DNA from 3 places in the Lacrimispora cavernae genome. Region 2 is predicted to be linked to each of the others. Evidence: riboswitches for the same ligand, from Rfam matches in the RefSeq annotation. Region 2 holds a riboswitch; each other region holds the start of a gene.
What was found. Region 2 has a riboswitch for thiamine pyrophosphate ahead of ABFV83_RS12255 (thiamine-binding protein). Riboswitches for the same ligand answer to the same signal wherever they lie in the genome.
Positions count from the first base shown of each region.

Region 1: another riboswitch for thiamine pyrophosphate. It lies ahead of thiC (phosphomethylpyrimidine synthase ThiC); the one in region 2 lies ahead of ABFV83_RS12255 (thiamine-binding protein).
Region 3: another riboswitch for thiamine pyrophosphate. It lies ahead of thiT (energy-coupled thiamine transporter ThiT); the one in region 2 lies ahead of ABFV83_RS12255 (thiamine-binding protein).

Region 1 is NZ_CP157940.1:4,340,986-4,344,261, forward strand. Features, by position in the region: gene thiW (energy coupling factor transporter S component ThiW) at 1-546, opposite strand, end outside; gene thiC (phosphomethylpyrimidine synthase ThiC) at 591-1,898, opposite strand; TPP riboswitch at 1,993-2,099, opposite strand; gene trpA (tryptophan synthase subunit alpha) at 2,151-2,924, opposite strand; gene trpB (tryptophan synthase subunit beta) at 2,917-3,276, opposite strand, start outside.
Region 2 is NZ_CP157940.1:2,590,143-2,593,418, reverse strand. Features, by position in the region: gene ABFV83_RS12260 (heavy metal translocating P-type ATPase) at 1-1,526, shown strand, start outside; TPP riboswitch at 1,572-1,683, shown strand; gene ABFV83_RS12255 (thiamine-binding protein) at 1,747-2,043, shown strand; gene ABFV83_RS12250 (ABC transporter permease) at 2,012-2,773, shown strand; gene ABFV83_RS12245 (ABC transporter substrate-binding protein) at 2,796-3,276, shown strand, end outside.
Region 3 is NZ_CP157940.1:155,425-158,700, forward strand. Features, by position in the region: gene ABFV83_RS00735 (cyclodeaminase/cyclohydrolase family protein) at 1-196, shown strand, start outside; gene ABFV83_RS00740 (bifunctional 5,10-methylenetetrahydrofolate dehydrogenase/5,10-methenyltetrahydrofolate cyclohydrolase) at 211-1,047, shown strand; gene thiT (energy-coupled thiamine transporter ThiT) at 1,145-1,816, opposite strand; TPP riboswitch at 1,843-1,941, opposite strand; gene ABFV83_RS00750 (DMT family transporter) at 2,270-2,695, shown strand; gene ABFV83_RS00755 (helix-hairpin-helix domain-containing protein) at 2,798-3,276, shown strand, end outside.

The DNA of each region.
Region 1 (3,276 bases), 1.8 Mb from region 2:
GATGAGCCGTTCAAAATAGGAGAACAGGCCAAGGCGGCGCAGCATTGCCAGTAAGACCGCAGCCAGTATGGTCCCCGCCAGGGTGCTCATGAAAAACGGAGCTACAAAGAAAAAGACGGCTACTTCTTTTCCCATGAGAAGGGCTGCCACCGGATAGCAGAGCAGCCCACCGATGAGCCCTGTCCCAATTACTTCCCCAAGATAAGCCGGCAAAAGCTTCCTGGTCTTTTGAAACAGACAGGCCCCGAGAAATGCCCCTGCCATGCTTCCCGGAAAGGCAAGCAGACTTCCGGTTCCCATAAGATTCCGTATAAGAGAAGCGGAGAAAGCCATGGAAACGCCATAGATGGGTCCTAAGAACACCCCTGCCAGGACATTAGCCAGGTGCTGTATTGGAAAGCATTTAGAAGCTCCCACCGGAATGGAAAAGCCGGAGAGGGCTACCGTAAGGGCTGTCAGCATTCCGCTGACCACCAGCTTTTTCACCCGCACCCTGGAGGCAGCAGAAGAATTGCTACAAATAGTAGGTGATATTCGATCATTCATGAAAATTCCTCCTGTTTATGTAATTTAAAAATTTTCATAAGCTATCATTCATCGTAAATATTGACGATTTCCCCGTCCAGAATCCGGTTCATATTTTTCATGGCACAGAAATTGCCGCACATGGAGCAGGTATCTTCTTTTTCCGGTTTTGACGCTGCCCGGTAGCGTCTGGCTTTTTCCGGGTCAATAGCCAGTTGGAACATGGCTTCCCAATCCAGCCGTTTCCTGGCATCGCTCATCTTATGATCCCACTCCCTTGCGCCCCTGATGCCTTTGGCAATATCAGCCGCATGGGCCGCAATCCGGGCGGCAACGATTCCTTCTTTCACATCTGCTCCATCCGGCAGCTTCAAATGCTCTGCAGGAGTTACATAGCAGAGAAATGCCGCTCCGGCAGCAGCTGCCACTGCTCCTCCGATGGCAGCGGTGATATGGTCATATCCCGGCGCAATATCTGTGACAAGGGGTCCCAGAACATAAAAGGGTGCACCCTTGCAGATGGTCTGCTGTATTTTCATATTAGCTGCAATCTGATCCAAAGGCATATGGCCGGGGCCTTCAATAATTACCTGTACATGTTTCTCCCATGCCCTTTTTGTCAGTTCCCCAAGAGTCACCAGCTCCTCGATCTGGGAAATATCAGATGCATCTTCAATGCATCCCGGACGGCAGGCGTCTCCCAGGCTTAAGGTCACGTCATGCTTCTGACAGATTTCCAGAATGCGGTCATAATGCTCATAAAAGGGATTCTCTTCACCGGTCATCTCCATCCAGGCAAAGACGATAGACCCGCCTCTTGAAACAATGTTGGTCAGCCGTTTTGTTTCCTTGAACCGCCTGGCAGTCTGCTTGTTGATTCCAACGTGAATGGTCATAAAGTCCACCCCGTCTTCCGCGTGCATTTCCACGATCCGTATCCATTCCTCAGCGGTGATTTCCCGAAGAGGCTTGTGATAGTAAACCACAGCATCGTAGATCGGAACCGTGCCAATGATAGCCGGACATTCGGCCGTCAGCTTCCTGCGGAATTTCCGGGTATCCCCAAAGGAGCTTAGGTCCATAATGGACTCTGCTCCCATGAGAACTGCGTCCTTTACTTTCTCAAGCTCCATGTCCAGGTCATTCAAATCCCTGGAGGTTCCCAGATTCACATTGATCTTTGTACTCAGCATGGAGCCGATCCCGCTGGGCTTTAAACAGCTGTGGTTCTTATTTGCCGGAATGGCGGCTTTTCCTTCTGCTACCAGCTCCCGGAGCTTTTCCGGCTCCCATTGCTCGTGTTCAGCTACTGCCGTCAGTTCCTTTGTCAGAATGCCTTTTCTTGCGGCATCCATTTGTGTGGTGTAATTCATTTTTGTTCCTCCTTTGTCTCGTAAGCGGAGGGATTGTAAGGGCTCATTGCGCGCAAAAAGAGCCTATACCAACAGGTATAGGCTCGGAACTATGCAATCATCCTATATGAATCCCTACGTTGGCATTACCCAAATCAGGTTATAAAGGTCGAAGTTGATTACTTCCTCTCAGCCCGCCTACGAGCTCCCTCTTGTGGCACTAGTGTAGCATTCCCCTTTCTGCTTGTCAAGGAAAACCTCCCGGACCGGCTGTCAGCCGGAAATGGCGGCCTTCATTTCCTTTACATAGTCGCAGACAGGTCCTATACAGTCTTTTCCATATTTTGCGGCGATTTTCACAATGGCGCTGCCCACAATGACTCCGTCCGCATGTTGACTCAATTCCCCTGCCTGCTCCGGTGTGGAGATGCCAAAGCCAATGGCGCAGGGAATATTCTTTGTCTCCTTTACAAGAGAAACCATTTCCCTGATGCCTGTGCCTAGTTCATTTCTCACACCGGTCACGCCCATGGAAGAAACGCAGTAGATAAATCCTTCCGATTCTGATGCAATGGTCCGAATGCGTTCCTTTGAAGTGGGAGCGATGAGAGAGATCAGTTCGACCCCGTATTTTTTGCAGAAGGGCAGCAGTTCCTCCCGTTCCTCAAAGGGCATATCCGGCACGATCAGGGCGTCAATGCCGCTTTCTGCCGAATTTTTTATAAACCGTTCACTTCCATAGACGAAAACAGGATTGATATAAGTCATAAAAGCCAGAGGAACATCGGTTTTTTGGCGTATCCGTTTTACAGAATCAAAAAGCTTATCCGTAGTGGTTCCTGACGCCAAAGCCCTCATATCGGCTTCCTGGATCACGATCCCTTCTGCAATCGGGTCAGAAAAAGGGATTCCAAGCTCAATGAGATCTGCTCCGGCTAAAGCCATGGCAGGAACCAGCTCCTCTGTGGTGGCAAGGTCAGGATCTCCAGCCGTGATAAATGGGATAAATGCCTTTCCCCTTAAAAATACTTCACTTATTCTACTCATAGATTTCAACCCCCTTATAACGGGCAATGGCTGCCACATCCTTGTCGCCCCGCCCGGATAAATTGATGACGATGACCTCATCCTTTTCCATGGAAGGAGCGATCTTTCTGGCATAGGCTACTGCATGTGCGCTTTCAATAGCCGGAATGATCCCTTCCAGACGGGATAAGTATTCAAAGGCTTTCACAGCCTCCTGGTCCGTAACAGAGACGTAGGCGGCTCTTCCCGAATCATGAAGTGCTGCGTGCTCCGGCCCTATGCCCGGATAGTCAAGTCCTGCGGAAATGGAGAAAACAGGGGCGATCTGGCCGTACTCATCCTGGCAGAAATAGGATTTCATGCCGTGGAAGAT
Region 2 (3,276 bases):
TTGGTGATCTGGCCAGAAGCATGTCCTTAAATGTCAGCAGGGTCTGGCTCTTAAGCGGCGGACAGGAAGTGCTGGTGGAGGCTTCCTCCATTGTACCTGGAGATGAGGTGGTGGTGCACATGGGAAATGTCATTCCTTTTGACGGAGCCGTGATTTCCGGAGAAGGTATGGTCAACCAGGCTTCCCTGACAGGAGAATCCCTTCCCGTGAAAAAAGAGGCGGATGGATATGTATATGCAGGAACCGTGGTGGAAGAAGGCGAATTGACCATCAAGGTCCGGGAAGTTTCCGGCTCCACCCGGTTTGAAAAGATCGTTACCATGATCGAGGAATCGGAAAAGCTGAAATCTTCCATGGAAAGCAAGGCCGGTCATCTGGCTGATAAGCTGGTGCCCTATACACTTATGGGCACAGGTCTTACCTGGCTGCTTACGGGAAATGTGACAAGGGCACTTTCCGTGCTGATGGTGGACTTTTCCTGCGCGCTAAAGCTTGCCATGCCAATTTCTGTGCTATCAGCCATCCGGGAGGCAGGCATGTACCACATAACCGTTAAGGGAGGCAAATATCTGGAGGCAGTGGCAGAGGCTGTGACCATTGTCTTTGACAAGACCGGAACTCTTACAAAAGCAAGGCCAACCGTGAAGGACGTGGTTACCTTTGGAGAAGAGAGTCCGGAAGAAATGCTTCGGATCGCCGCCTGTCTGGAGGAGCATTTCCCCCACTCCATGGCAAAGGCAGTGGTGACGGCTGCCAGAAACCAGGGGCTGGAGCATGAGGAAATGCATTCCAAGGTGGAATATATCGTGGCTCACGGGATTGCTTCGTCCATAAACGAAAGAAAAGTGGTCATTGGCAGTTATCATTTTATCTTTGAGGATGAAGGCTGTAAGGTGGCTGAGGCTTACCGGGAGAAATTTGAGAGCCTGCCCGAGGACTGTTCCCACCTTTATCTTGCCATTGACCAAAAGCTATCAGCAGTGATCTGCATTGAAGATCCTCTTCGGGAGGAGGCTGCGGCAGTTGTAAATTCCCTTAAAAAGGCAGGGATATGCAAAACGGTCATGATGACAGGAGACAGCGAGCGGACCGCAGCGGCTGTTGCCGCCAGAGTAGGGGTGGATGAATATTATTCAGAGGTACTCCCTGAGGAAAAGGCCCGTTTTATAGAACGGGAAAAGGCATCAGGAAATGTGGTCATCATGGTGGGGGACGGGATCAACGATTCGCCTGCCCTTTCCGCAGCGGATGTGGGGATCGCCATCAGTGACGGAGCTGAGATTGCCAGGGAAATTGCGGATATCACCATTGCGGCGGACAATCTTTATGAAATCGTTACGCTGAAGCTGTTAAGTGACAGCCTGATGAAGCGGATCCATAAAAATTACAGAAGCATTGTTGGCGTTAATACGGGCCTTATCCTTCTGGGAGTGGGAGGGGCCATGTCCCCCACGGTCTCGGCTCTGCTTCATAATACGTCCACCCTGGGGATCAGTTTGAGCAGCATGCGGAATCTGCTGACCTAGGAAGCCGGGATTGACATTCCCGTCTGTCTGATGTATACTTGCATTGAAAATTAAAAGGGGTGCTGGAGAAAGTCCGGCTGAGATAAGACAGTATTGTCTTAAACCCTGTAACCTGATCTGGATAATGCCAGCGTAGGAAGCTTTCAGGCTAAGCCTGTTCACCCGCCCGGATATCCGGGCGGTTTTTTTGTTTTCTAATAGATAAAAGGAGAGATGAGACATGAATGCAAGCGTAGCGATCCAGACATTGCCGGAGGCAAAAAATGATGAGGAACTGATCCGTATCGTTGACCAGGTAATTGATTATATCAAAAGCACCGGACTGAATTATTATGTAGGGCCTTTTGAAACCGCCATTGAAGGGGATTATGACCAGCTGATGGATATTGTTAAGGAATGCCAGCACATTGCCATCAGGGCAGGTGCCCCTTCTGTTGCCGCTTATATTAAAGTCACCTACCGGCCGGAAGGGGAGGTACTTACCATTGATAAAAAAGTCACAAAGCATCACAAGTAAGCTTTGGTCCTGCTCGGCGGTTGCCTGTCTTTTCATCTTATGGCAGGGAATCAGTACTTTGGGCCTTGTGGACCGGTTTATGCTCCCATCGCCCATCAGCGTTGGGAGGGCATTTGTAACGGAATTCCCGGTATTGGCGGTCAATGCAGGAATCACCCTTGCCGAGGCATTCACCGGGCTTTTTCTGGGGGTGGCGACCGGTTTTGTGATCGCTGTGATCATGGATCATTTTGCAGGTCTTTACCAGGCCTTTTATCCGCTTATTGTCCTGACCCAGACCGTTCCAACGGTAGCCATTGCCCCTCTTTTGGTATTATGGTTTGGTTATGGAATGGCTCCCAAGGTGATCCTCATCGTATTGACCACCTTCTTTCCCATAACCGTGGGCATGCTTACAGGTTTTAAGTCAGTAAATCCGGATGCAGTGAACCTTTTAAAGTCCATGGGAGCCGGAAAAGTAAAAATATTCCGCTATATCAAGCTTCCCGGAGCCATGGGGCAGTTTTTTGCAAGCCTTCGGATTTCGGTTTCCTATGCAGTGGTTGGGGCAGTCATTTCCGAATGGCTGGGAGGCTTTGGCGGGCTGGGCGTTTACATGACCCGGGTGAAAAAATCCTTTGCCTTTGATAAGATGTTTGCGGTCATTTTTCTCATATCGGCCATCAGTCTTCTTCTTATGAAAGGTGTGGACATGCTGTCTAAGAAATGCATGCCATGGGATAATCAGTGATAGGATAGAATTGGAGGAAAAAATGAAAAAAACAGGTTTGGCAATTTGTACGGCTGCAGTGGCCGCCGCATTTTTAACTGCCTGCGGAGGAAGTGGGAAACAGGCGGTAAGTACGAATCCATCGGATTTGAAAAAGATAACATTTGTTCTGGACTGGACGCCCAATACCAATCATACTGGACTTTATGTTGCAGAAGAAAAGGGGTATTTCAAAGACGAAGGGCTTCAGGTAGAAATCGTTCAGCCCCCCGAGGATGGGGCGGCAGTTTTAGTAGCTTCCGGGAAAGCCCAGTTTGGTATGTCTTTTCAGGATTCCATGGCTCCGGCCCTGGCAGGGGAAGATGCCCTTCCCATCACAGCAGTAGCAGCGGTCATCCAGCATAACACCTCCGGAATCATTTCCAGAAAAGGGGAGGGGATGGCGTCTCCAAAGGGAATGGAAGGAAAGAAATATGCCACCTGGGATATTCCGGTGGAAAAGGCCATGGTCAAAGATGTGGTAG
Region 3 (3,276 bases), 2.1 Mb from region 2:
CGTAGGTGTTGGTGTGCAGTTCCTGCGTTCTGCGCTGTTGGGAGCAAAGATGAATGTTTCCATCAATACAAAATCCATGAAGCAGCGGGAAAAGGCTTTACAGCTTCAGGAACGGGCGGATAAGCTGGCAGAGGATGGAACCGGAAAGGCAGACGCCATTTATGCAAAAGTGGAAGCTGCATTAAAGGCAGAATAAGGAGGAAAACAGACATGATAACCTTAAAGGGCGCAGCTGTGTCTGCAAAAATCAAGGAACAGGTGGAAGAGCTTTTAAGCGGCTTAAAAGGAAGGACTCCAAAGCTTGCCATTGTTCGGGTGGGAGAACGTCCCGACGACTTATCCTATGAGCGGGGAGCCTTAAAGAAAATGGAAAGCTTTGGCCTTAAAGGGGAAAGCTTTCCATTTTCCCAGGACATAACCGATGAAGCGTTTAAGGAAGAGTTTGCAAAAATCAACGATGATCCGGACATTGACGGCATACTTCTTCTGCGCCCTCTGCCAAAGCAGATAAAGGAAAAAGACATTGAGCACATGATCCATCCGGAAAAGGATTTAGACGGCATATCTCCTGAAAATATCGCCAAAGTATTTGCTGGAGACGATACGGGATTTGCACCATGTACGGCAGAGGCAGTTGTGGAGGTATTAAAGGCCAATGATATCCCTTTGACCGGAAAGCGGGTAGCCATCATGGGCAGAAGCATGGTAGTAGGGCGTCCCTTATCCATGCTGATGCTAAAGGAAAATGCAACGGTCACCATCTGCCACACCCGCACAGAAGACTTAAAGGAAACCTGCAAAAATGCCCAGATCCTTGTAGCTGCCGCAGGCCAGGCCAGGATGGTGGATGCCTCTTATGTAGGAAAGGATGCCGTGGTGGTGGATGTTGGGATCAATGTGGATGAAAATGGGAAGCTTTGCGGTGATGTGGATTTTGATTCTTTAGAAGGCACCGCCTCCATGGCAACTCCTGTACCAGGAGGTGTGGGGGCTGTGACAACAGCTGTTTTGGCCAGGCACCTGGTGTTAGCTGCTCTTAAAAGATAGAATATGGAAAACTGATAAGACGGTATTGTAAAAATGAAACAAGCGGCATGGGAGCTTTCTGCTCCTTTCATGCCGCTTGTTTTTTATGAAAGCCTTCTTACCCATTTACGGCCTGCCGCTTCACCTGGCCAATGGCTCCCAGCACGGGAGGGAAATACAGGATTACAACGGTAAGGATCAGTTCCGGCAGGATATAGGTAGCATTATAGCCCAGGGTATAAGCAATTGGATTCATGCCTTCCGGCGTATAGGAAGCAAAGAATATATAGCCTGAAATCACATGGCACAGGTAACGGCCGGCGACACCCACCACATATCCGGTCACAAGGCCGTGCTTTTTATTGCTTAACAGCCCGGAAAGCCCCAAAGCGCCAAAGGCTAAGGGATAATCAAGGAGAACCTGGAGGGGAGCAAATATATAGGGTCCTGTTATTAACTGCAGCATCCCGTAGGCAACCCCGGTCATGACCCCGGCCCTTACGCCGTAAACATAGCCGATCAGGCAGATGAACAGCATGGAAAACAGGGTGATGGAGCCGCCAAAAGGAAGAGAAACAATTTTCATAAAGGAAGTTACCATTGCAAGCGCCATGGCGCCGGCGCAGTAAACCATCTGACGGGTCTGCAGCTTTTGAGATTTGGAAGATGATCTGCCCAGAAGATGCAGGGTGAAAAAAATTGCGGCAAACAGAATGATCACCAGCAGGTATCCGGCCGGCTTTAATAAGTACTCTTCGTTTTCCGCAGAGTAAGTTAGAAAAAATGACATAAAAAATCCTCCTTTGTGTGCGCAGGAGGGGACTACTGTTGCTTCCTTACGCCGGCATTATCCGGTTCAAGTAGTGAGGGTTCGGTTTCTACCAATCTCAGCCAAAGGCTCCCCTAGCGTGTGTGATTTATATAATTTTGCTGTGAGTATAGCGCAAAACTACAGGCTTGTCAAGCCATATAAAATTATACTGCGGTATGGATCTGGCATTTATCGTTTGACGGATTAAACGTATTTTTGAAAGGTGGATAATTATGCCATCAGGTGCTTCCCTATGTCTGATTTGTAACCAAATTGTAATTCAGTATAAAAATGCAAATAAAGTACAACCTAGTTAAAGAAATAAGGTTGAAAGAATTGTGTCTCTCAGCCTTGAGTCTGTGAATCAAGTGGATATGCGGGCGTATTCATTTGATTCATTCTATACAAATTGAAGATACGGAGGTTGTTTTAATGACAGGCTTTATTATAGCTCTTATATCCGGAGCACTTATGAGCATACAGGGGGTTTTTAATACGGGAGTGACCAAACAGACCAGTATGTGGGTATCTACGGGCTGGGTACAGCTTACGGCATTTTTGACCTGCATTATCCTGTGGTATTTCTCCGGCAGGGAGAACATTTCAGGCCTTTTTGACGTACAGCCCAAGTACTTATTGATTGGCGGCGTTATGGGTGCATTCATCACCTATACGGTAGTGAGGAGCATGGGAACTCTGGGGCCGGCCAAGGCGGCTCTGATTATCGTAATTTCCCAGATCATTGTGGCCTACGCTATCGAGCTGTTTGGCTTGTTCGGCGTTGAAAAGGTAGGATTTGAATGGAAAAAGCTGATCGGTGCTGTTGTTGCCATCATCGGAATCATGATATTTAATTAATTTGGAAATAGTGCTTGTATTTACCTATTTCTTTAGGTAGAATAGTAACATAGGCTGAAGATGGTATCCTTTTTTGAGAATTTTTGTAAGAGGAGGGATATCATGAAGTACCCAAAAGTTAAAATCGCCCTTATGGCCCTGTGTGTTTTAGGGGCTGGTGTATGTTACGGCTTGAACAGAAGCCAGGAGGCTCGCAGGCCGGGAATTTCTCTGTCAGAGGCATCGGCTTATGATTCCGGAGAAATGGTTACCGGAATTGAGGCAGCAGGTGATGGCAGGTCAGGGGATGACGGTCTGGCAGGAACCGGAATCCAGGAACCAGGCGGTGTAAAGCCGGTTTCCGGCGGAACCGGCCGGTTGGCTATAGAGGCGGCAGAGGGCAGCATAGGAAGTGCAGGAGAGGAAACGGTCCTGCCTTTCTACGTACATATCTGCGGAGAAGTTGTTTCTCCCGGTGTTTATGAGCTTAAGGAAGGAAGCCGGGTTTTTCAGGCAATCGAGAAGGCAGGCGGAGTCACTGACCGGGCTGCGGCAGAATATTTAAATATGGCGGAGCAGGTCAAGGACGGCATGAAGATCGT